4 regions of the Bradyrhizobium sp. AUGA SZCCT0431 genome follow, and region 1 is predicted to be linked to each of the others. Evidence: predicted binding sites of a transcription regulator. Region 1 holds the regulator's gene; each other region holds the start of a gene.
The links. The regulator PhoB, encoded in region 1, activates phosphate uptake and scavenging genes when phosphate is short. The targets are predictions, from matches to a motif close to TGTCATNNANCTGTCAT.
Positions count from the first base shown of each region.

Region 2: a site for PhoB is predicted at 3,954-3,970, ahead of JQ567_RS10935 (alkaline phosphatase). Genes of this name have one in related genera too.
Region 3: a site for PhoB is predicted at 3,268-3,284, ahead of phnC (phosphonate ABC transporter ATP-binding protein). Genes of this name have one in related genera too.
Region 4: a site for PhoB is predicted at 3,895-3,911, ahead of JQ567_RS29200 (RNA degradosome polyphosphate kinase). Genes of this name have one in related genera too.

Region 1 covers NZ_JAFCLR010000008.1:147,393-152,828, reverse strand. Annotated here, with positions in the region: gene argF (ornithine carbamoyltransferase) at 31-957, opposite strand; gene JQ567_RS09845 (aspartate aminotransferase family protein) at 957-2,162, opposite strand; gene JQ567_RS09840 (GcrA family cell cycle regulator) at 2,731-3,240, shown strand; gene phoB (phosphate regulon transcriptional regulator PhoB) at 3,401-4,102, opposite strand; gene phoU (phosphate signaling complex protein PhoU) at 4,190-4,906, opposite strand; gene pstB (phosphate ABC transporter ATP-binding protein PstB) at 4,930-5,436, opposite strand, start outside.
Region 2 covers NZ_JAFCLR010000009.1:157,243-162,678, reverse strand. Annotated here, with positions in the region: gene JQ567_RS38110 (hypothetical protein) at 1-49, opposite strand, end outside; gene JQ567_RS10965 (formyltransferase family protein) at 278-877, opposite strand; gene JQ567_RS10960 (hypothetical protein) at 1,026-1,664, opposite strand; gene JQ567_RS10955 (hypothetical protein) at 1,770-2,012, opposite strand; gene JQ567_RS10950 (hypothetical protein) at 2,159-2,563, shown strand; gene JQ567_RS10945 (hypothetical protein) at 2,611-2,850, opposite strand; gene JQ567_RS10940 (hypothetical protein) at 3,237-3,611, opposite strand; gene JQ567_RS10935 (alkaline phosphatase) at 4,037-5,436, shown strand, end outside.
Region 3 covers NZ_JAFCLR010000009.1:150,966-156,401, forward strand. Annotated here, with positions in the region: gene phnE (phosphonate ABC transporter, permease protein PhnE) at 1-240, opposite strand, end outside; gene phnD (phosphonate ABC transporter substrate-binding protein) at 340-1,275, opposite strand; gene phnD (phosphonate ABC transporter substrate-binding protein) at 1,341-2,279, opposite strand; gene phnC (phosphonate ABC transporter ATP-binding protein) at 2,339-3,154, opposite strand; gene JQ567_RS10920 (chloramphenicol acetyltransferase) at 3,353-4,021, shown strand; gene JQ567_RS10925 (alpha-D-ribose 1-methylphosphonate 5-triphosphate diphosphatase) at 4,018-5,211, shown strand; gene JQ567_RS10930 (DUF1045 domain-containing protein) at 5,333-5,436, shown strand, end outside.
Region 4 covers NZ_JAFCLR010000038.1:25,323-30,758, reverse strand. Annotated here, with positions in the region: gene JQ567_RS29210 (IclR family transcriptional regulator) at 1-87, shown strand, start outside; gene ppx (exopolyphosphatase) at 104-1,606, opposite strand; gene JQ567_RS29200 (RNA degradosome polyphosphate kinase) at 1,634-3,832, opposite strand; gene JQ567_RS29195 (DnaA/Hda family protein) at 3,994-4,671, opposite strand; gene JQ567_RS29190 (CDP-alcohol phosphatidyltransferase family protein) at 4,763-5,305, opposite strand.

The DNA.
Region 1 (5,436 bases):
TTGTCCGGGACGACAGCTATGTTGGGGCCCCTACGCCACTTCGTTAAAACACCAGGCCAGAATGCCCTTTTGCGCATGCAGGCGGTTTTCGGCTTCGTCGAACACCACCGATTGCGGGCCGTCGATCACCTCGTCGGTGACCTCGTCGCCGCGATGGGCCGGCAGGCAGTGCATGAACAGCGCGTCGGGCTTGGCCAGCGACATCAGCTGGGCGTTGACCTGGTAGGGCTTGAGCACGTTGTGGCGATGTTCGCCGTCCTTGTCGCCCATCGACACCCAGGTGTCGGTCACGACGCAATCGGCGCCGGCGACGGCGGCTTCCGGGTCGTTGCCGAGCACGATCGGCGCCTGCGTCGCCTTGATCCAGTCCTTCATCGCCTTGTTCGGCGCGAGCTGCGGCGGGGTCGCCACGTTCAGTTTGAACTTCAGGCGCTCCGCCGCATGCGCCCATGACGCCAGCACGTTGTTGTCATCGCCGGTCCAGGCCACGGTGCGGCCCTCGATCGAGCCGCGATGCTCCTCGAACGTCATCAGGTCAGCCATCACCTGGCAGGGATGCGAGCGCCGGGTGAGCCCGTTGATGACGGGCACGGTGGCGTTGGCGGCAAGCTCCAGCAGCGCATCGTGGTTGAGGATGCGGATCATGATCGCATCGACGTAACGCGACAGCACGCGCGCGGTATCGGCGATGGTCTCGCCGCGGCCGAGCTGCATTTCCGCGCCGGTCAGCATGATGGCCTCGCCGCCGAGCTGGCGCATGCCGACGTCGAACGAGACCCGGGTGCGGGTCGACGGCCGTTCGAAGATCATCGCCAGCGTCTTGCCCTCGAGCGGCTTTCTGGGCGTCTCATGCGCCTTCAGCTTCGCCTTCATGGCGACGCTCAGGTCCAGCATGTTGCGCAATTCCTTCGGCGGCAGCTCGCTGATATCGAGGAAGTGACGTAGGGACTTGCTCATCACCCCGCCGCCTTCTTCTTGTCGCCTGACAGCGCGATGCAGGCGCGTTCGAGGCTTTGGACGGATTGCTCGATCTCGGATTCGGAAACGATCAGAGGCGCGAGGAAACGGACGACATTGTCGCCGGCGCCGACCGTCAGCAGCTTCTGGTCGCGCAGCGCGGCAACGAGATCGCCCGAGGGCACCACGGCCTTGACGCCGATCAGCAGCCCTTCGCCGCGCACTTCCGCGAGCACGGAAGGATAGCGATCGACCACGGAGGCGAGCTTCTGTTTCAGCAGCAGCGACACTTTCCGCACGTGGTCGAAGAAGCCGGGTTTGAGCATCACGTCGAGCACCGCGTTGGCGGAGGCGATCGCCAGCGGGTTGCCGCCGAAGGTCGAGCCGTGCGAGCCCGGCGTCATGCCGGAAGCCGCCTCTGCCGTGGCGAGACAGGCGCCGATCGGAAAGCCGCCGCCGAGCGCTTTTGCCAGCGACATGATGTCGGGCGTGACGCCGAGGCGCTTGTAGGCAAAGAGATCGCCGGTGCGGCCCATGCCGGTCTGCACCTCGTCGAAGATCAGCAGCAGGCCCTTGTCGTCGCACAATTGGCGCAACGCCTTGTAGAACGCATGCGGCGCGCTGCGGACACCGCCCTCGCCCTGCACCGGCTCGATCAGGATGGCGGCGGTCTGCGGCCCGATCGCCTTCTTGACCGCTTCGAGATCGCCATGCGCGACCTGGTCGAAGCCGTCCAGCGGCGGACCGAAGCCTTCCAGATATTTGGCTGAGCCGGTCGCCGCCAGCGTGCCCAGCGTGCGGCCGTGGAACGCGCCTTCGAAGGTGACGAGGCGATAGCGCTCGGGATGTCCCTTGGCGGCGTGATAGCGGCGCGCGACCTTGATCGCGCATTCCATCGCTTCCGCGCCGGAATTACAGAAGAACACCAGATCGGCAAAGCTCTGCTCGCACAACCTTGCTGCAAGCTTGTCGCCGTCCGGGCTCCTGAACAGGTTCGACATGTGCCAGAGTTTGGTGGCCTGCTCCTGCAAGGCCGCGACCAGATGCGGATGGCAATGGCCGAGCGCATTCACCGCCACACCCGAGGTGAAGTCGAGATAGCGCTCGCCGGACGTCGAGATCAGCCACGCGCCTTCGCCGCGTTCGAAACCGAGATCGACTCTCGCGAATACGGGAAGCAGATGCGACGGGGCGCTGTTGGTCATGGCTATCACTGACGGTTAGAGACCGGCCACATAGCGTGCATTGGCGCGAACGCGGCACAGCCGGTCTTGCGAAAACAAAACGTGCCGCCTTTTCGGGGCGGCACGTGGCAGGCATTCTATGCGGGCTTTGGACCGTGTCAACACGCCGAAATCCTCTTGTTTTGAGCATGATCTCCGGGCAAGCGCTTTGCGCTTGTCCCGAGGGAAAACCGGCGTCCACTTTTCCGGATCATGCTCGAACCGCTTTCCTGCGGTGCAAGATAAAGCAATCCGTAGCATTCCGGTGCCGTGGAAAACTCCAATTGCAATGCATAAATACCGGAACATGTGGACGCACGGACGCGGACTCTTGCGCCAGAGTCCCGCCATATTGTAGCGTCTGGGCTGTCGGGTACGACATCTCGTGCGGAAGTACTGACCCCTAGAGTCCATTTTGTGAGGCGTAAACGTTCGGGCGGCTTTTTGCGCCCGGCGAGGGCTAAGGGATTCTGCCCGCTGGGATTTTTGAGAATTGGCATCGCCAGCGCTGCCCCCGGATTGGCCGGCTCTGTGCGAAGGGAAGAATGCGATGACGGTATTGACCTGGTCCGACGAGCGCGTCGAGCAGCTTAAAAAGCTCTGGGAGGGCGGACTTTCCGCCAGCCAGATCGCCGCGGAACTCGGAAATGTGACGCGAAATGCAGTGATCGGCAAAGTGCACCGGCTGGGTCTTTCCGGCCGTGCCAAGAGCCCCTCCTCGGCCGCGCCGCGTCAGCGCAAGGCGCGCCCCGCCCAGCAGATGATGCGGGTGGCGCGCCCGGTGTCGCGCGGCAACACCGCGCTGGCCCACGCCTTCGAGGTGGAGATGGAGCCGGATCCGGTCGCCTACGACAATGTGGTGCCGATGAGCCAGCGGTTGACGCTGCTCGAATTGAACGAGGCCACCTGCCACTGGCCGATCGGCGATCCCTCCAGCTCGGAATTCTTTTTCTGCGGCGGCAAGGCGCTCACCAGCCTGCCCTATTGCGCACATCACTCGCGCATCGCCTATCAGCCGGCCTCCGATCGCCGCCGCCCGGCGCCGAAGCCGACCAGGTAAGGGCACGCTCACTGATGTCGTCCCGGCGAAGGCCGGGACCCATAACCACCGATAGCAGTGGTTATGCCTGGCTGGAGCTCCAGCCTTTTTAAAGCAATCAATATTTGTGGTTATGGGTCCCGGCCTTCGCCGGGACGACGCAAACCTGTTTACGCCGCGCCTACTCCACCTTCGCAAACCGGTCATCCAGCGCGTAGCCGGCGCCGCGCACGGTGCGGATCGGGTCCTGTTCGCGGCCGGGATTGAGCAGTTTGCGCAGGCGGCCGATATGCACGTCGACGGTACGCTCGTCGATATAGATGTCGCGGCCCCAGACGCTATCGAGCAGTTGCTCGCGGCTGAACACGCGGCCGGGATGTTCCAGGAAAAACTCCAGCAGGCGATATTCGGTCGGCCCGAGATCGATCGGACGGCCCGAGCGCGCGACGCGGCGTTTCTCGCGGTCGAGCTCGATATCGCCATAGGTCAGCACGGTGGCCAGCCGCTCCGGGCTCGCCCGCCGCAACAGGCCCTTCACCCGCGCCAGCAGCTCCGGCACCGAAAAGGGTTTTACGATGTAGTCGTCGGCGCCGGTCGCCAGCCCCCGCACCCGTTCGCTTTCCTCGCCGCGCGCGGTCAGCATGATGATCGGCAGCGCCTTGGTCTCCGGCCGCGCCCGCAAGCGGCGGCACAGTTCGATGCCGGACAGGCCCGGCAGCATCCAGTCCAGCACGATCAGGTCTGGCACCCGCTCCTTCAGCCTTGTATCGGCGTCGTCACCGCGGGCGACGGTTTCGACCTCATAGCCTTCGGCATCGAGGTTGTAGCGCAGAAGCGTGGTGAGCGCTTCCTCGTCTTCAACCACCAGAATGCGTGCGTTCATCTATGTCAGCCTCTTGTGTTTTGACGCGCTGTCGATACGCGAAAAACGTCTCTCGTTCGGTTGTCCGTTCCGCTACTGGTTCCGCTTCTAGTTTCCTGGCACCGTCGTGGCAAAATTCGTCATGTCGCCCTTCGGGCGCTTGTCGAGGATTTGCTGGCCTTCGATCATGTAGAACACGGTCTCGGCGATGTTGGTGGCGTGGTCGCCGATCCGTTCGATGTTCTTGGCGCAGAACATCAGATGGATGCAGAACGAGATGTTGCGCGGATCTTCCATCATGTAGGTCAGGAGTTCGCGGAACAGCGAGGTGCAGATGGCGTCGACTTCCTCGTCGCCCTTCCAGACCGCCATCGCCGCCGGCAGATCGTGCGACGCGTAGGCGTCGAGCACGGACTTGACCTGCGACTGCACCAGATCGGTCATGTGTTCGAGACCGCGGATCAGTTTCAGCGGCTGGAAATCGTTCTCCAGCGCCGCGACGCGCTTGCCCATGTTCTTGGCGAGGTCGCCGATCCGCTCCAGATCGGTGGCCACCCGCATGGCGCCGACGATCTCGCGCAGGTCGATGGCCATCGGCTGGCGGCGCGCAATCGTCAGCACCGCGCGTTCCTCGATGAGGTGCTGCAGGCGGTCGATCTCGGCGTCGGAGGCGACGACGCGTTTTCCGAGCGCAACATCGCGCCGGATCAGGGCATCGACGGATTCGGTGATCATGCGTTCGGCAAGGCCGCCCATTTCGGCGACCAGGCGGGTCAATTCCTGAAGATCGCTGTCGAACGCCTTCGCGGTATGTTCTGAAGCCATTGTCTTCTCCTCGCGATGTGCGCTTAGCCGAACCGGCCGGTAATGTAATCCTGGGTGCGTCGATCGCTCGGCGAGGTGAAAATCTTGTTGGTGTCGTCGAATTCGACCAGTTCACCGAGATACATGAAGGCGGTCTTGTCCGAGACGCGCGCCGCCTGCTGCATGTTATGGGTCACGATGGCGATGGTGTAGTCCTCCGACAATTCCTGGATCAGTTCCTCGACCTTGGCGGTCGAAATCGGGTCCAGCGCCGAGCAGGGCTCGTCGAACAGGATCACTTCAGGGCGCACCGCCACGGTGCGCGCGATGCAGAGCCGCTGCTGCTGGCCGCCGGACAGGCTGAGGCCCGATGCATTCAGCTTGTCCTTGACCTCGTTCCACAGCGCACCACCACGCAACGCCTTTTCGACGCGGCCGTCCATCTCGGATTTCGAGATCTTCTCATAGAGGCGGATGCCGAAGGCGATGTTTTCGTAGATCGTCATCGGAAACGGCGTCGGCTTCTGGAACACCATGCCGACCCGGGCCCG
Region 2 (5,436 bases), on a different contig from region 1:
TGGCAAGAAACGAAGTCAAAAACAGCTTGCTGATGCGGTTGGAACGCATGGATGGAATCCCCGAGCGATGTGTGTGATGAGCGCGTTATCCGGTCACAATGTGTTCAAACTTTGGTGCGCCGCAATAACGCGGAAAGTTCCTGTGGTCTCAAACACATCAAGGTGAATCCGGTTCCGGCCTCGGAACGAATAAATGCGCGAAATGGGCTTCGATACGGGCCATGATTCGGGTCCGGGATGCTTAACTGGCTGAAACGGCCGCATATTCCCCGTTCTGTCAGTGCTTGGCGTCGGAAAGCTTTGGCGCGAGGGTGGCGAATTGCTCGTCCTGGGGCCGGGCGGGCAGGGTCTTGTGGATCCTGGCGTAATCGATGACTTCGCCGAGCAGCTTTTGGCCCAGGGGAGCCAGCGCGCGCTCCCAGAGTTCGCGTGCGGTCTCGCCTTTCTTGACGAAAACCCACTCCTGCGCCGCGATCGCGCCGGCGTCCATCCGGTCGGCGAGGTGATAAATAGTGCCGCCGGCGATCGGATCGCCTTCCTTGATGGTCCATTCGACCGCGGCGATGCCGCGGTGCCGGGGCAGCAGCGAGGGGTGATAGCCGATACCGCCGAGCTTGGCGACGGCCAGCGCCTCGCGGGTGATGCGGGCGTGGCTGTGGGCGGTCACGATCAGGTCGCTGTCGGTGGCGATTTCCGCCGCGGTGACGAATCTGGCGTCTCCCTGCACGACGACCTCAACGCCAGCGGCCCTCGCTGCGGCCGCCAGCCGGTCTTCGTTGTCGTGGACGACTATCCTCGCGATTTCGACGCCGTGATCGCGCAGCATGGTGAAGGTCGTCACGCCGAAATGGCGGGAGCCGACGAGGGTGATCCGCATATGTTCCGTCCGTCGTTAGTCAGGCCGATATGCGGATAGCACACCAAAGCCGTCAGACTCGCCGCCGGGGTCGGCAAGTCCGGGTTATCAACAGTCAGGGTTATCAACGAAAGGCCGCGCCGGGCAAGTCGGCGCGCCGACGCCGCAGTTAGTTCCTGCTGGCGCAGCTCGGGTAGGGCGCGGGCTCGCCGGGCACGATCGGACAGACACGAATGGGCTGCAATTGGCGCAACCGCGCCAGCCATTTGGTCTCGTCGATTGCGCGTCGCCCTGTCGCCGGCGCGCGTTCGGCCCATTGCACCGTGTAGTAATCGGCGCTGCCTTTGACGGTGACGATGAGCGTGGTTTCGCTGTGTTTGTCGGCGCCGGTTTCGAGCCGGCCGCAGCTTGCCACCGCGACATACGCATCTTGATCGCCGAATTTGGTCGCGCCAAATCCTTGCGCTGCGAAGGAGTCGGGGCAGGCCGACTTGAACCCACCGACCATCGAGCCCGCAAAGCTTTCCGGCGAAACCCCGGCGTTGCCGGCGGCCCCCTTGGCGCCGGTCACCGTGATCATCTGGGTCCAGCTCTTGACCGTCTCGCCCTTCAGCACGGCCTCGCGGACATAGTTCGTCCCTTTGGTGTTCTCGAACACCGTGGCGAAACTGGCGGGCAAGCTGAACATGACGAGTTGACCGAAGATCGGCGAGATCACCTTGAACGCCGGTGGGGCCGGACTTTGGGCCGATGCCGACGTCGCGAGCAGCGCGCACAAGGCCGCCGAGAAAACTGTCACTCGCGTCATTGGCAGCTTCCTGGCCGGCTTCGCCTTGCAATCCGCGCGTCCGATCATAGGCCCGCGACGGCGCGCCGACGGTTGGCGCGTGATCCCCAAAGGGACCCCCAAGGGTCAAGTCAGGATACGAAGCTCCGGCCTACGGGGGGTGCGGGGCTGGTCCTTGACCGGCTGTGACTGACGCGTCGCCGCCAATTGAAGCTGGGTTCGCAGGTCGGCGCTGCATTGCTTCATCTGATTGCGCAGTTCGCGGCGCGTAAAGGTGGTGAGGGAGGGATCGGCCAGCTGCTGCCAGGCAGAGCGCAGCCATTCCTGCAGGGCGCGGATATCATTATCAAGGATTACGGGCTGGTTCATGCCGCCGAATCTCCGGATGTGATCGCCGCCAAATTAGGTCTGATTCGTTTACAGAAGCCTACTCCGGTAAATGACGGGCGCGACCTTACCCTCGGAACGAGCGCCCCACATATACGTTGGGTCCGCAGCTTTCCCCTGGAGATTCAATGTCCGGCCAATCGGCGCTTGTTGGCTTCGCAATGCTGGTCAGCCTGATCGTGCCCGGCAGCGCGTTCGCGCAGTTCCCGCCGCCCGCCGGCTCGGCCGGAGCGGGCAATTCTGCGATCAGCGGCATACCTTACGGTCCGGCCAATCCCAGCGTGGTCAGCGACCCCAGCGGAATCGGAAACGCCTCCCGGATCCCGCCGCCCGGCACCAACAGTCCTGCGCCGTCCCCCAGCTACAGTTCGGTCAACGCGTCGCCCTCGGGTTCGCGCGTGGTCGTGCCGCCCTATGCGGGCGCGTCACAACGGATCACCGTTCCACGCCAGGCAAGGTCAAAAAGGCCACCCGTGCGCCCGCGCGGCCGGGTTGAGACCAGCAAGTTCACCGGGATCTGTCGGGGCTGCTAGCGGCGCGTTGCCTTGAGGCAACGCCATGCGTCGCGCAGGGGCCCTGCCTAATGCGGCTGCAGATCGTTCGCTTTCCAGCCGGTGGAAAGCACAAGGAACAAGGCGCGATACGCATGGTATCGGGCGGCGGGCCGGGTTTTCTCCCGTCCGCCTGCAATCATTTTCCCGCTCTGATCGCGCACTTGCCAGCAAAAGTTCCGGCGGCGCTTGAAGATGACAAATTGCAGCATCGGAGGCCGGAACACCGCGCGGGGCGAGTTATTCCAGGGAAAATGCGGACGATGCATGTTTCGCCTCATGGCGTGCGTGGCTCCGATTGAGAGTGGGAGGAACGCTCAAACGCCTTATGGCCGATTCTCTTCCAAAATGTCGGGGTGGCAGGCTTGATTGCGGATCGTGGGGGCTGGGCCAAGGGGGGCACGGTATTGTTGCCCACCGGTGCGGATCCCAGCGACCCCAAGAATGAAAACCCCCGCCGGCCTGTGAGGATCGGCGGGGGCGTATGGGAAAGATGGTGCGAGGCTGGGGGGTGCCCAGGTGTCGCGCCAAGGACCCGCGTGAAATCAGCCCTATCGAACAGTTCCGGGCAAGACGATTTTGTAAGCAATGCTGCCTGCGTTTAATGCACCGCTGCGCCAGCGCGCGATCTTTGCGGCATCACTCGACCAATCGATCACTCCGCGATGAATGACGTCGTCTTGGTCCCGGAATCGTAGCGAAGCCTGAGCACGTTGAATTTGCACAGATTGACGTTCTTCCAGAGCACCGATTCATCATAGTTCGCCCAATCCACCTTGATGTTCCAGACGCAGCCGTCCTCGTCCTCGTCCTCATCGAATTCAACGTAAGCGGTGTCCTGGTTCTTCAGGGTCTTGTCGAGTTCGTTCTCCCATTCGTCGAGGCCGTCATCGGGCGAATTGAAACCCAAGAACTTGATCGCATAGCCGGTCTCGTTGATGACCGAAACATTGCGGTTGTCGGCGGCGAAAGCGGGCGCGGCGGCGAGCGATAGTCCAAGCACAATCAACGCGGATAAAATCGTTTTCATTTGAAATGCTCCTGGCGGCACAAGGCGTGCGGCGACGCGTTTAGCAACCTTTGCTTTCGCGGTCCTCTCACGCAGCGCACGATGATCGCAATCTGGACATCCGTATTCGTCCGGGTTAGCGGCACGCGGCTTCGCAATCTATAACGGCGTCGCTAACAGCGGGGGGCAGGGCGTTCGCTCATCACAGTGAACGCCTTTCCACTGGAGGCTCACGAGGCCCGGACTCCTAGGCACTCCGGGCCTCGTCTACCTCACCCACACATCCGCTCAGCCGGTCAGCAACCGACGGCGATCTTTTCCTCCACTGAGATTGCGATCACCGGCACTCTGCAGTGGCTGCGCGGTCATCCGCCTGTCGCAAAACCTTCGGGCTGCGGTCAATTAGGACGGGCACCCTTCGTCGCGATTCGACGAGGACGCCTTGAATGCCGATTGGAATACGCGCGAAGCAAGACCTGACCGGACAAGGCTTGACCAGACGTCAATTGCTGGTTCGGTCCGCATCCACCGCAGCGGTCGCAGCATTGGGAAGTGTTGCCAAACCTTATCTCAGCCGCGCTGCGGATCGTCCGCACATCGCCAGCGGGATCGCGTCGGGCGACGTCTCGGCCGATTCCGCGGTGATATGGGCAAGGGCCGATCGGGCCGCGCGCATGCAGGTGGAGTGCTCGATCGACGAGAGCTTCAAGTCCATCCTTCGCGTCGCATCGTCGGAAGCGCTGCCCGAGCATGACTTCACCTCGAAGCTTTTGCTCGAGGGCCTTCCTCCGGGGCAGGATATTTTCTATCGGGTGCGTTTCGCTGATATCGGCGAGTCCGGGATTTCGGGTGACGCACAGGTCGGCCATTTCCGCACCGCGCCGGTGGCGCGACACGCGATCTCGTTCGTGTGGTCGGGCGATACGGCCGGCCAGGGCTGGGGCATCGATCCCGCCCGCGGCGGCATGCGGACTTACAAAACCATGCTCGAAAACCGCCCGGACTTCTTCATTCATTCCGGCGATCACATCTACGCCGACTGTCCGATCGAAGCCGAATTGAAGCTGCCGGACGGAGGCTTGTGGCGGAACATCGTCACCGAAGACAAATCCGTCGTTGCCCACAGCCTCGCGCAATATCGCGCCAACTACAAATACAACTTGCTCGACGAAAATCTGCGCGCCTTCAACGCGCAAGTGCCGATGCTCGCGCAGTGGGACGACCATGAAGTGACCAATGACTGGGCGCCGATCGGCACCGCCGACGAGACCGGCTACGCCGAAGACGGCAGCTCCCACCTGGTGGCGCGAGCGGCCCGCGCGTTTCATGAATTCATGCCGATCCGCAACCTGGCCGGGCAGGCGGGGCGGATCTATCGCAAGGTCGCCTATGGGCCGCTGCTCGACGTCTTTCTGATCGACATGCGCAGCTATCGCGATTCGACAGGGAATAATCGCGACGACCGCAGCGACACCTGCATTCTCGGCCCGGCGCAACTGGCATGGCTGAAGCGTGAACTCACGGCGTCCGATGCGACCTGGAAGGTCATCGCCGCTGACATGCCGATCGGATTGATCAGCGAGGATGCGATTGCGCTTGGCGATGGCCCGCCGGAGCGGCGCGAATGCGAGATTGCCGATCTGCTGTCCTTCATGAAACGCATGGGCATCAGCAACACGGTGTGGCTGACGGCCGACATGCACTATACGGCCGCGCATCGCTACGATCCGAACCGCGCGGTATTCCAGGATTTCGAGCCGTTCTGGGAGTTCGTCTCCGGGCCACTGCATGCGGGGACCTGGGCGCCCGCCCAGTTGGACAATACGTTCGGACCGGCGGTGGCGTT
Region 3 (5,436 bases), on a different contig from region 1:
ACTGAAATGCCCAAGCCGCAGCTTCGGCAGGATGTCGTAGAGATAGCTCCAGAACCTTGGAAGCCCTTCGACAAATTTGCGCAGATCGACCTCGCCGCCCCAGGCGGCCAGCGCGGCACACACGGCAAGGGCCAATACGAAAAGCAGCGTTCGACGGCGCTTTGCGCCGACAGCCGCACTGTATTGGCCGAGGAGCGCCGCGACCTGTTGGTCGCCAAGACGGTGAAGGTGACTAGTCAAAATATTGTCCTGCCCCACTCATGCGTGGGACGATGGTGAACGAACAAGCCCGGTGACGGCAGCGGGCAGCGATCAGGCCCGCTGCCGTCCACCGACGGTTCAGGAGGCCTTCTTCTTCCTCTGTTCGTCGAGCCAGAGGTTCATTTTCACCGACTCTTCGTAGTCCTTCGCGGTCACCTCGACGAAGCCGAGATCCTTGCCATCCGACAGCTTGGCGAACGCGTCCTTGTCTTTCTGCGGAGCGTCAACGAATGCCTTCACAATTGCCTTTTTTAGGTCGTCGGGCATATCGGCCAGATAGGCGAACGGCGAACCCGGCAGAAGCGGCGACTTCCAGGCGATACGGAAGTCTTCCTTCTTCATAAGCGTTCCGTCCGTCCTTTTCACCATGCCCTTGTGGAGCATGCGCGTCAGGTTCGAATCATCCTCCGAGTTCCACCAGTTGACGGCGGCATCAACGGTTCCGGCGGCCAGCGCCAGCACGGCGTTCTCATGGCTGCCTGTGGTCTGGCCGACCTTGAAGTAACGGTCAATCGGGAAGCCCTGCTGGGTCAGGAAGAAGTTCGGGGCCTTGAAGCCGGACGTCGATTCCACATCGACAAAGCCGAGCGTCGTTCCCTTGAGGTCCTCGATCGATTTGAATTTGCTGTCGGCGCGCACGTACATGACGGAATAGTAGCCGATCGATCCATCACTGTTCTTGGTCGTGACAAACGGAATAACATTGCCGCCCGAGACAGTGTTGGCCCGCGCATACGATCCAGGTCCGTAAAAGCCGATGTGAATCTGCTTGTTCTTCTGGCCCTCGATCACCGCCGTATAGTCGCTGGCAATCCGCATGGTCACTTTCACGCCCAGTTCCTTGGAGAGATAATTCGCGAACGGGGTATAGCGATCAAGCGTCCCGGTCGCGTTTTCGGCGGGCACGAGCGCAAACACCAACTCGGGATACTTGTCCTTCCAGGACTGGGCCAGGGCCGGAGTGGTCAGTGTCAGACCGATCGTCAAAGCCAAAAGGCTGCGGCGCGTAATCATCGATTTCTCCCTCTGAAATTCTGCGAAACCATCGGCAGATTAAGTGACAATGGGATGACGTGAGGTCAGTTACCCCTGTGCTTTCGCTGTTGATCCAGCCAAAGATTCATCTTCACGGATTCGACGTAGTCTTCCTTGGAAACCCGAGCAAAATTCTCGACCTTGCCGTCGGTCAGAGCGTCGAACGCGACCTTGTTCTTCTTCGGGGCATCGACAAACGCCTGGATAATTGCCGCTTTCAGATCTTCAGGCATGTCGGCAAGAAGCGCGAAGGGGGAGCCCGGGAGCAACGGCGACTTCCAGACGATGCGGAAATCAGCTGGGGTCATCGCAGTGCCGTCAGCTTTCTTCAGCATTCCCTTGGTGAGCATGCGCCTCAAATTCGAGTCGTCTTCCGCGTTCCACCAATTGACGGCGGCATCGACCGTTCCGCCCGCAAGCGCGAATATCGCATTCTCGTGGCTGCCGGTTGCCTGCGCGAGCTTGAAGTGTTTTTCGACCGGGAAGCCCTGGTCCGCCAGAAAAAACGTCGGCGCCTTGTAACCGGATGTGGATTCGACATCCACCAACCCCAGGACTTTTCCTTTGAGGTCTCCGACCGACTTGTACTCACTGTCGGCGCGCACATACATCACCGAATAGTATCCGATGACCCCGCCGGAATTGCGCAGCGTCACGAACGGGATGACGTTGCCGTTGGACACCGCGTTGGCGCGCGCATAGGAACCCGGCCCATACTGGCCGATGTGGATCTGGCGATTCTTCTGACCCTCGATCACCGCGGTGTAGTCATTGGCAACCCGCAGGGTCACCTTGACTCCGAGTTGCTGGGTCAAATAGTCGGCAAAGGGTCCAACACGCGCCAGAACGCCGGTGGCATTTTCGGCCGGCACAAGCGCCATCACCAGTTCAGGATACTTGGCTTTCCAGTCCTGCGCGGACGCCGCCGAGGCAGAAACGCACCAGAGTGCAGCAGCGGCAAGAACGAGACGGCGACTGATCATGACTTTCCCTGTCTCTTTTAGCGAAACAGGCCGATTGCCGGCTTGTATCGACGCGATACTCAGGCCGCAGCGGCGGTGCCGAGCGCCGGCACGGTTGAATCGTCGGGCGCGTGAAGCGGTGCGCCGCCCATGACTTCGTTAGCCTCGAGGTCGTAGAGCTCGCGCGCGATGTGATCGGTCAGCATCGTCGGTGCGCCGTCGAACACGATGCGGCCAGCCGACATGCCAATCAGGCGGTCGCAATAGCTTCGCGCCAGGTCGAGCGAATGCAGATTGCAGATCACGGTGATGCCGAAGTGCTTGTTGATGCGAAGCAGAGCATCCATCACGATCCTTGTGTTGCGCGGATCGAGCGAGGCAATGGGCTCGTCGGCGAGAATGATGTCCGGTTCCTGTACCAGCGCACGTGCGATAGCGACCCGCTGCTGTTGGCCCCCGGAAAGCTGGTCGGCACGTTGCGCCGCGAGCGAGGCCATGTCGAACTGCTCCAGCGCCGACATCGCCAGCGCCTTGTCCTCTTCGGGCCAAAGCTGGGTCAGGGACCGCCACGATGGAATGTCGGAAAGTCTTCCCATCAGCACATTGGTCAGCACATCGAGCCGGCCGACCAGATTGAACTGCTGAAAGATCATCGCCGAGCGGGCGCGCCACTGCCGCAAATCCTTGCCGCGCAGCGCGGTCACGTCGACGCCTTCGAACAGGATGCGGCCTTCGGAAGGCTCAGCGAGACGGTTGATCATCCGCAGCAGCGTCGACTTGCCGGCGCCGGAGCGGCCGATCACGCCGACGAAGCTGCCAGGCGCGATTGAGAATGACGCATCATCCACTGCGGCTTTTGTGCCGAAACGGCACGTCAAACCTTCCACCACCAGCATGCAATGCTCCAGAATCCCACTCGTGGATCATCGCTAGCGATTGGACTTTACAGTTGTGTGACAATCACGCTGCGGTGCGGCGTCGTCCACACCCTCATCGCTCACGCGATATCCGTCATGCAACCGTCACGAAGATGTCATCATGCCCGTCGATGACGTGCCATCGTGGCACCATCTTTGTCGCGGAGAGACGCCCGTATGGCCGGCAAAATGCTTTCAGTCGACCCGACCGTCGATCCCACGGCGAAATTGCACGACACCCGGCTCGGTGCCTATTGCGAAGTCGGCGCACGCACGATCCTGCATGAAGTGTCGATGGACGACTATTCCTACGTCGTCAACGACGCCCAGATCACCTACGCTTCCATCGGCAAATTCTGCTCGATCGCGGCGATGACCAGGATCAACCCCGGCAACCACCCGATGCACCGCGCGACGCAGGCGCACTTTACCTACCGGGCCAGCGCCTATTTTCCCGGCGAGAGCGACGACGCCGAGTTCTTCGAATGGCGGCGCGCGCACCATATCCATATCGGCCATGACGTCTGGATCGGGCATGGCGCGATCATTCTGCCCGGCCGCAACATCGGCACCGGCGCGGTGATCGCCGCCGGCGCGATCGTGACCAGGGACGTCCCGGCCTACACCATCGTCGGCGGCAATCCGGCGCGGCCGATCAAGCGGCGGTTCTCGGAAGAGGTCGCCGGCCGGCTCGCCGAGCTTGCCTGGTGGAACTGGGACCATGAGACGCTGCGCCGCGCCCTGCCCGATTTCCGCAAGCTCACGGTCGAGGATTTTCTCGCAAGATACGAAGCAGGCGCGGGCTCCGTCCGCGCGCAGATCAGGCATCAGGGTGCAGCATCGTGACTGACATTTTCATCGAAGGCGGCCGGGCCCTGCTCGGCCACGAAATCCACGAGACCTCGCTGCGGATCGCAGGCCGTGACATCAGCGCAATCGGCGCCGACCAGGGCCGCGCTTCGCTGGGCATCGACGCCGGCGGCTTGCTGGTGCTGCCGGGGATCGTCGATCTGCATGGCGATGCGTTCGAACGGCAGATGATGCCGCGCCCGGGCGTCGATTTCCCGATCGACGTCGCCCTTGTTGACAGCGACCGGCAGGCGATCAGCAACGGGATCACCACGGTCTATCACGGCACGACCTGGTCGTGGGAGCCGGGCCTGCGCTCTGGCGACAATGCCAGGCGGCTCTTGGAAGCAATCGAGTCGATGCGGCCGCAGCTTTCGGCCGACACCCGCTTCCATCTGCGCCACGAGACCTACAACCTCGACGCCGAAGCCGAGATCATCGAATGGCTGTCGGACGGGCGCATCGATCTGTTCGCATTCAACGACCACATGGATGGGACGGTCGCCAACCTCGACAAGCCGCAAAAGCGCAGCCGCATGGTCGAACGCACCGGGTTGTCGAACGAGGCGTTCGATTTGCTGGTGACGAGCGTCGTTGGCCGCGCACACGAGGTGCCGGCCTCGATCGCCCGGCTGGCGAAAGCGGCGCGTGACGCCAATGTGCGCATGCTGTCGCATGATGACGAAAGCCCCGAGATGCGGAAGGCGTTTCGGGCGCAGGGCGTCGGCATCGCCGAGTTTCCGGTCAATGAGGAAACCGCGCGCGAGGCGGCAGAGGCCGGCGACTTCATCGTGTTCGGCGCGCCCAATGTCGTCCGCGGCGGCAGCCATACCGGCTGGACCAAGGCGTCCGACATGATCGCCAAGGGTTTATGCTCGGTGCTGGCGTCGGACTATTATTATCCGGCGCAGCTATTGGCAGCGTTCCGTCTCGCTGCCGATGGCGTGCTGCCGCTGGCCGAGGCCTGGCAGCTGATATCGTCAGCCCCCGCCCGGGCCGCCGGCCTCACCGATCGCGGCGTTCTCGCCACCGGCCAGCGTGCCGACATCATCTTCGTTGATGACAAGGTGCCGTTGCGGCCACGTGTCGTCGCCGTCATGGCCGCGGGACGCCTGGTGCATCTGACAGAGGCCGGCCGTCTGCGCAATCCGACCGTCGCTCAGCGCAAGGCGGTTGCGGCCGCGTGAGCGGGCTCTATCCTGTGCTAGAGCCTTTTCCGTTCCGATTGAATCGGAACAGGGCTCCAGATTCTTGATTGACGCGTTTTCTTGACGCGAACCGGTATCCACTTCGCTGGAAAACGCTCTAATGTCGAATTATCCGCGTTACGCGATCTACTACGCCCCGGCGCAGGCCAGCGACCTCAATCGCTTCGGCGCGCAATTGCTTGGCTATGACGCCTTTGGCGGCGA
Region 4 (5,436 bases), on a different contig from region 1:
CCGCTCCAGAAAGCGGCCGCCCGTCTTTCGGAAACGATCCTGCAAGTCGACGAAGATGATGCAAGCGTGGATCAGGCGGAAGCCTGACGCCTGGATTCACGCGCTAGCGCCGCACGATCGAGCCGGAGCGTCCGACCAGCCGCGCCAATTGCTTGAAGCGGCTGCCGACGCGGTCGGCGACCAGATCGACCATCCGGTGCTCGAACACCAGCATCAGCTTGCGGCCCTGGCTGCGGAAATGCGTCGCGGGCAGCACACCGGTTCGCGCCGCCGAGATCAGATGCGCAACGCGGAACGCCGCGCCCAGCATTCTGGCGCGTTCGTCCATCGCCGGAGGCACCAGCTCGCGGATTCGCGCCGGCGGTTCGTTTTCCTCGCTGAGACCGGCGTAGCGATAAAACACCGACAGCGCGACAAAGGCGCGGCCCTGGTGGCTGATCGAGCCGAAATTGCCGTTGGTGATCAGGCTCAGCGTCTCTTCGCCGCGATGGTCCGGATGCACCCGCCAGCCGATGTCGGACAGCAGGCATGCGGCGTGGCGCAGCCGGCGTTCCTCGACGGTTTCGCGCAGCTTCACGACCCTGACCAGACGATCGGTCCACGAGACCAGTTCTTCGGCATGACGGGCGGACCGCGACAACAGCTGGTTCAGCGTTCGCGCGGCGCAGATAAATCCATCGAGGGCGCGCTCGGATGGCGGCAGCTTTTCATACAGCAGCCCCTCGCGCACGCCGAAGGTCGAGAACACGATGGTCTTGGGCTTGGCAACGCGAATGATGTGTTCGAGCACCAGCGCCGCGTAGGTCAGCAGCGGCCGCCGCGCGTCGGAGATCATCTCGATATTGGCCAGCATGTTGGCCGCAACCAGCCGCCTCAGCCGCTGCGCGAAGTCGAGCGCATCCGCCGCCGGGATCGAATAGCCGTGCATCACCCGCAGCGGGTAGTCGCTCTGGATGATGTGGATGCGCGCCAGCGCGCGCCAGGTGCCGCCGACCGCATAGAAGGTGCGGCCGCGGCCGGCCTTGAGCTGGGCGACGTCGGACAGTTCGTCCCGGACGATCCGGTCGGCGCGTTTCAGCGATTTGTCCGACAGATCCTGCAGCGCCAGGCTGCCGAGCGGCAGCGTGACGCCACTGCGGACGCGGTTGCGGTGCACGTCGATCAGTTCGAGCGAACCGCCGCCGAGATCGCCAACGATGCCATCGGGATCATGCACGCCGGAGACGACGCCGAGCGCCGACAATTTGGCCTCGCGCGGTCCCGACAGGATCTGAATGCGGGCGCCGCAGATGCGCTCGGCCTTGGCGATGAAATCGGGGCCGTTGGAGGCGTCGCGGCAGGCCGCCGTGGCGATCGCATAGACGCGGCCGACCTTCTGGATTTTGCACAACGCGCGAAACCGCCGCAGCGCGGTCAATGCCTTGGCGACGGCGTCGGTCGCCAGCAGCCCGGTGGTCTGGACCTCGCGGCCGAGCCCGCACAGCGCCTTCTCGTTGAAGATCGTGACGAGGCTGCGCGCCATCGTTTCATAGACGACGAGACGAACCGAGTTCGAACCGATATCGATGACGGCGACGCTGGTAGCGCGCTTGCGCGGCCGCTTCACCGCCAATCCCCCATATGACGCAACCCGCTAGGACGAATGCTGACGCTCATTACGGCGCGTGAGGCGGCGCGGCGAAGATTCCTTGAGAGACTTTCCACGGCCTGACAGACTCGGATTCGTCATGAAGTAGTTGTGCAGATTGAACGGCTCTTCGCCTTTCGCGGCCTTCATACGCGTTGAAGACCCGTCCGGCAACAATTGCCAGCTTTGCTCGGTATCCTTCAGGTTCGCGACCATGATCTGTTCGAGAACCTGCTGATGAACCGTAGGATTTTGCAGCGGACAGAGCACCTCGACGCGGCGGTCCAGGTTGCGCGGCATCATGTCGGCGGACGAGATATACACAGCAGCTTTTGTGCTCGGCAGGCCTTGACCCATGCCGAAGCAGTAGATTCGGCCGTGTTCGAGGAACCGGCCGATGATGGATTTGACGCGGATGTTCTCGGAAAGTCCGGGCAGCCCGGGCCGCAGGCAGCAGATGCCGCGCACCACGAGCTCGATCGCGACGCCGGCCTGCGAGGCCTCATACAGCGCGTCGATGATGTCGGGATCGACGAGCGAGTTCATCTTCATCCAGATCGCGCCGGGCTTGCCGTGGCGGGCGTAATTGGATTCACCCTTGATGTGTTCGATGATGCGGTTGCGCAGCGTCAGCGGCGACACCGCCATGCGCTCGATGTCGCTGGGCTCGGCATAGCCGGTGATGTAGTTGAACACCCGCGCCGCATCGCGTCCGATGATCGGGTCCGAGGTGAAGTAGGACAGGTCCGTATAGATGCGCGCGGTGACCGGGTGATAATTGCCGGTGCCGGTGTGGACATAGGTGGTGAGGTTGCCGCCCTCGCGGCGCACCACCATCGACAATTTGGCGTGGGTCTTCAGTTCGATGAACCCGTACACCACCTGCACGCCGGCGCGTTCGAGGTCGCGCGCCCAGCGGATATTGGCTTCCTCGTCGAACCGCGCCTTCAGTTCGATCAAGGCGGTCACCGACTTGCCGGCTTCGGCGGCTTCGGCCAGCGCGCGCACGATCGGCGAGTTGTTCGAGGTGCGGTAGAGCGTCTGCTTGATGGCGACCACGTCGGGGTCGCGGGCGGCCTGTTGCAGGAATTGCACGACGACGTCGAAGGATTCGTAGGGGTGATGGACCACCAGATCCTTCTGCCGGATCGCGGCGAAGATATCGCCGCCATGGTCGCGCACGCGCTCGGGATGGCGCGGCACATAGGGCACGAATTCGAGGTCGGGCCGGTCGAGCCGCGTCAGCTGCGACAGTTCGTTCATCGCCAGCACGCCATCGACCAGGAACACCTCGTCGTCGGTGGTGGAAAGCGCCCGTTGCACGAAGGCGCGAAGCTCTTCCGGCATCTTGGCTTCGATCTCGAGCCGGATCACCGATCCGCGCCGCCGCCGCTTCAGCGCGGTCTCGAACAGGCGGACCAGATCCTCGGCCTCTTCCTCGATTTCCAGTTCGGAGTCGCGGATGATGCGGAAGGCGCCCTGGCCTTTGACGGTGTAGCCGGGGAACAGCCGGCCGATGAACAGGCCGGTGGCCTGTTCCAGCGTGATCAGGCGCACCGCGCCGTCCTTGCCGGCGGGCATGCGGATGAAGCGGTCGATCTTGCCGGGCATGCGGATCAGCGCGTTCATCGGCTTGCCGTCGGCGACCCGCGACAAATGCAGCGCGATCGTGAAACCAAGGCTCGGGATGAACGGGAAGGGGTGCGCCGGATCGATCGCCAGCGGCGTCAGCAGCGGGAAGATGTTGTGGAGGAAGTGATCCTCGATCCAGCTCCGCTCGGCCTTGGTGACGTCGTGGCTGTCGACCAGAATGATGCCGGTCTGGGACAGAATGGTGCGCAGATCGCTCCAGATCGCCTGCTGGTCGGAGGCGAGTTCCGAAACCGTCTGGTTGATGCGGACAAGCTGCTCGGAGGGGGTCAGGCCATCCGGGCTGCGTTCGGCAATCCCTTCGCGGACCTGCGCCTTGATACCGGCGACACGGACCATGAAGAATTCATCAAGGTTATTGGCTGAAATCGACAGGAACCGGACCCGCTCCAGCGTGGGATGGCCGGGATTGACGGCTTCCTCGAGCACCCGGCGATTGAAATGCAGCCAGGACAGCTCGCGATTGATGAATCGCTCCGGGCTGGTGGCGATCGCCAAAGGCGCTTCGGCAACTACGTCTTTTTCTTTTATTTCAATAGCTTGTGCCGAGTCCATGAAGTTTCGATCCATCTCAGTTGGAGCGCAGCGCCAGTCTAGGCGGATGCCGTGCGCACCATGTGATAGTTGGATGACGTTTCGATGACATTGATGTTCCGCCGGCCGCCGCCGTCAAGGCGGCGGGGGCGTGACATGTCGCGCAGCGGCAGCAGCGCCCGTCAGGCGTTGCGGAGCAGTTCGGCCGCCAGCGCCCGGGTCACCGGCCGGCCGAGCCGCAGCGCCTCGCTATCCAGCAGGTCGATGGCCTGGCGCGCGGCCGCATAGGACCGCTCGATCCGGCTGGCGAGATAGCTCACGACAGTCTCGTCGATGCTCAGCTGACGGTCGGCGCAGAATTTGACGATCAGGCTGCGGAACAAGAGATCGTCGGGCGGCAATAGCGGCACCGTCGGCACCGCGCGCAGCCGCGACCGCAGATCGCGCAGTTCGACCTCGAAGGCCGATGGCGCCATCCGCGCCGTCATCAGAATGGAGGCTTCGTCTTCCCGCCCCAGATTCATCAGGTGAAACATCGCGCGCTCGTCGAACCCCCCCGGTTTCAGGTCCTCGACCACCAGCGCCCCCGTCGCAAGCGCGCCGGGTACGGCGGTGGGCGTCAAAGCGTGTGCGGATATCGAGCGGGCGCCGGCTTGCTCGGCCCAGATCGCGGCGAGATGGCTCTTGCCGGAGCCTTCCGGGCCCACCAGCAGCATGATGCGGTTGGGCCAGTCGGGCCAGCTTTCGATCAGCGCCAGGCCCGCTTCATTGGCCGGCCCTTCCAGAAAATTGTCGCGGGTCAGGCTTTCCGCGTGCGGCAGCGCAAAGGCAAGCTGACGGGGTTGAACGCGAACTGCCACGCAAGTCTCCGGAACCATGGCGTTTTCAAGCGAAGTGGGTACCGGTTCGCGTGAGGAAAACGCGTCAAACAAAACGCTTCAAACAAAACGCCTATTTGGCCTCGATCGTACTCATGTGCCGCACCCACTCCACGAGATAGAGGGAGACGGAAACCAAAGTAAAGACCGTAACAAAACCCATCAGGATCAGGTCGTATGGCGCCGGCTTGAAGTTGAAGCCGAGCGACGCCAGCACCAGGGCGGCGAACGCCACCTGCGCCACCGTGTTGAGCTTCGAGACCATCAAGGGTTTCATCGGGATAGGCTTGTCGAACAACCATGACACAATCACGGCGGTGACGATCATGATGTCGCGCGACACCACCAGGATCACGATCCACAGCGGCACCGCGCCCCAGATTCCGAGCGAGACGTAGATCGAGACCAAAAGCGCCTTGTCGGCGAGGGGATCGAGCAGGGCGCCGAGCTCGCTGGTCATATTGAAGCGCTTGGCGAGGAAACCGTCGACGGCGTCGCTGACGCCGGCAATCACGAAGATCGCGAACGCGATCTCCATCTGCCTCGAGGCGATCGCCCAGACGATAATGGGCACCAGGATGATGCGACCCAGTGTAATGATGTTCGGAATATTCAACTCGGTCGCTTCCCGGCTACCGGCCTAATTACCTAACAGATCCGGCCCTTTGCGGGGCGGGTCGGTTGTTATCTACATAGTATATCGACCCCGCGCTTGCGAGCCATTGCAGGATCGCCGAAATCCTCGTA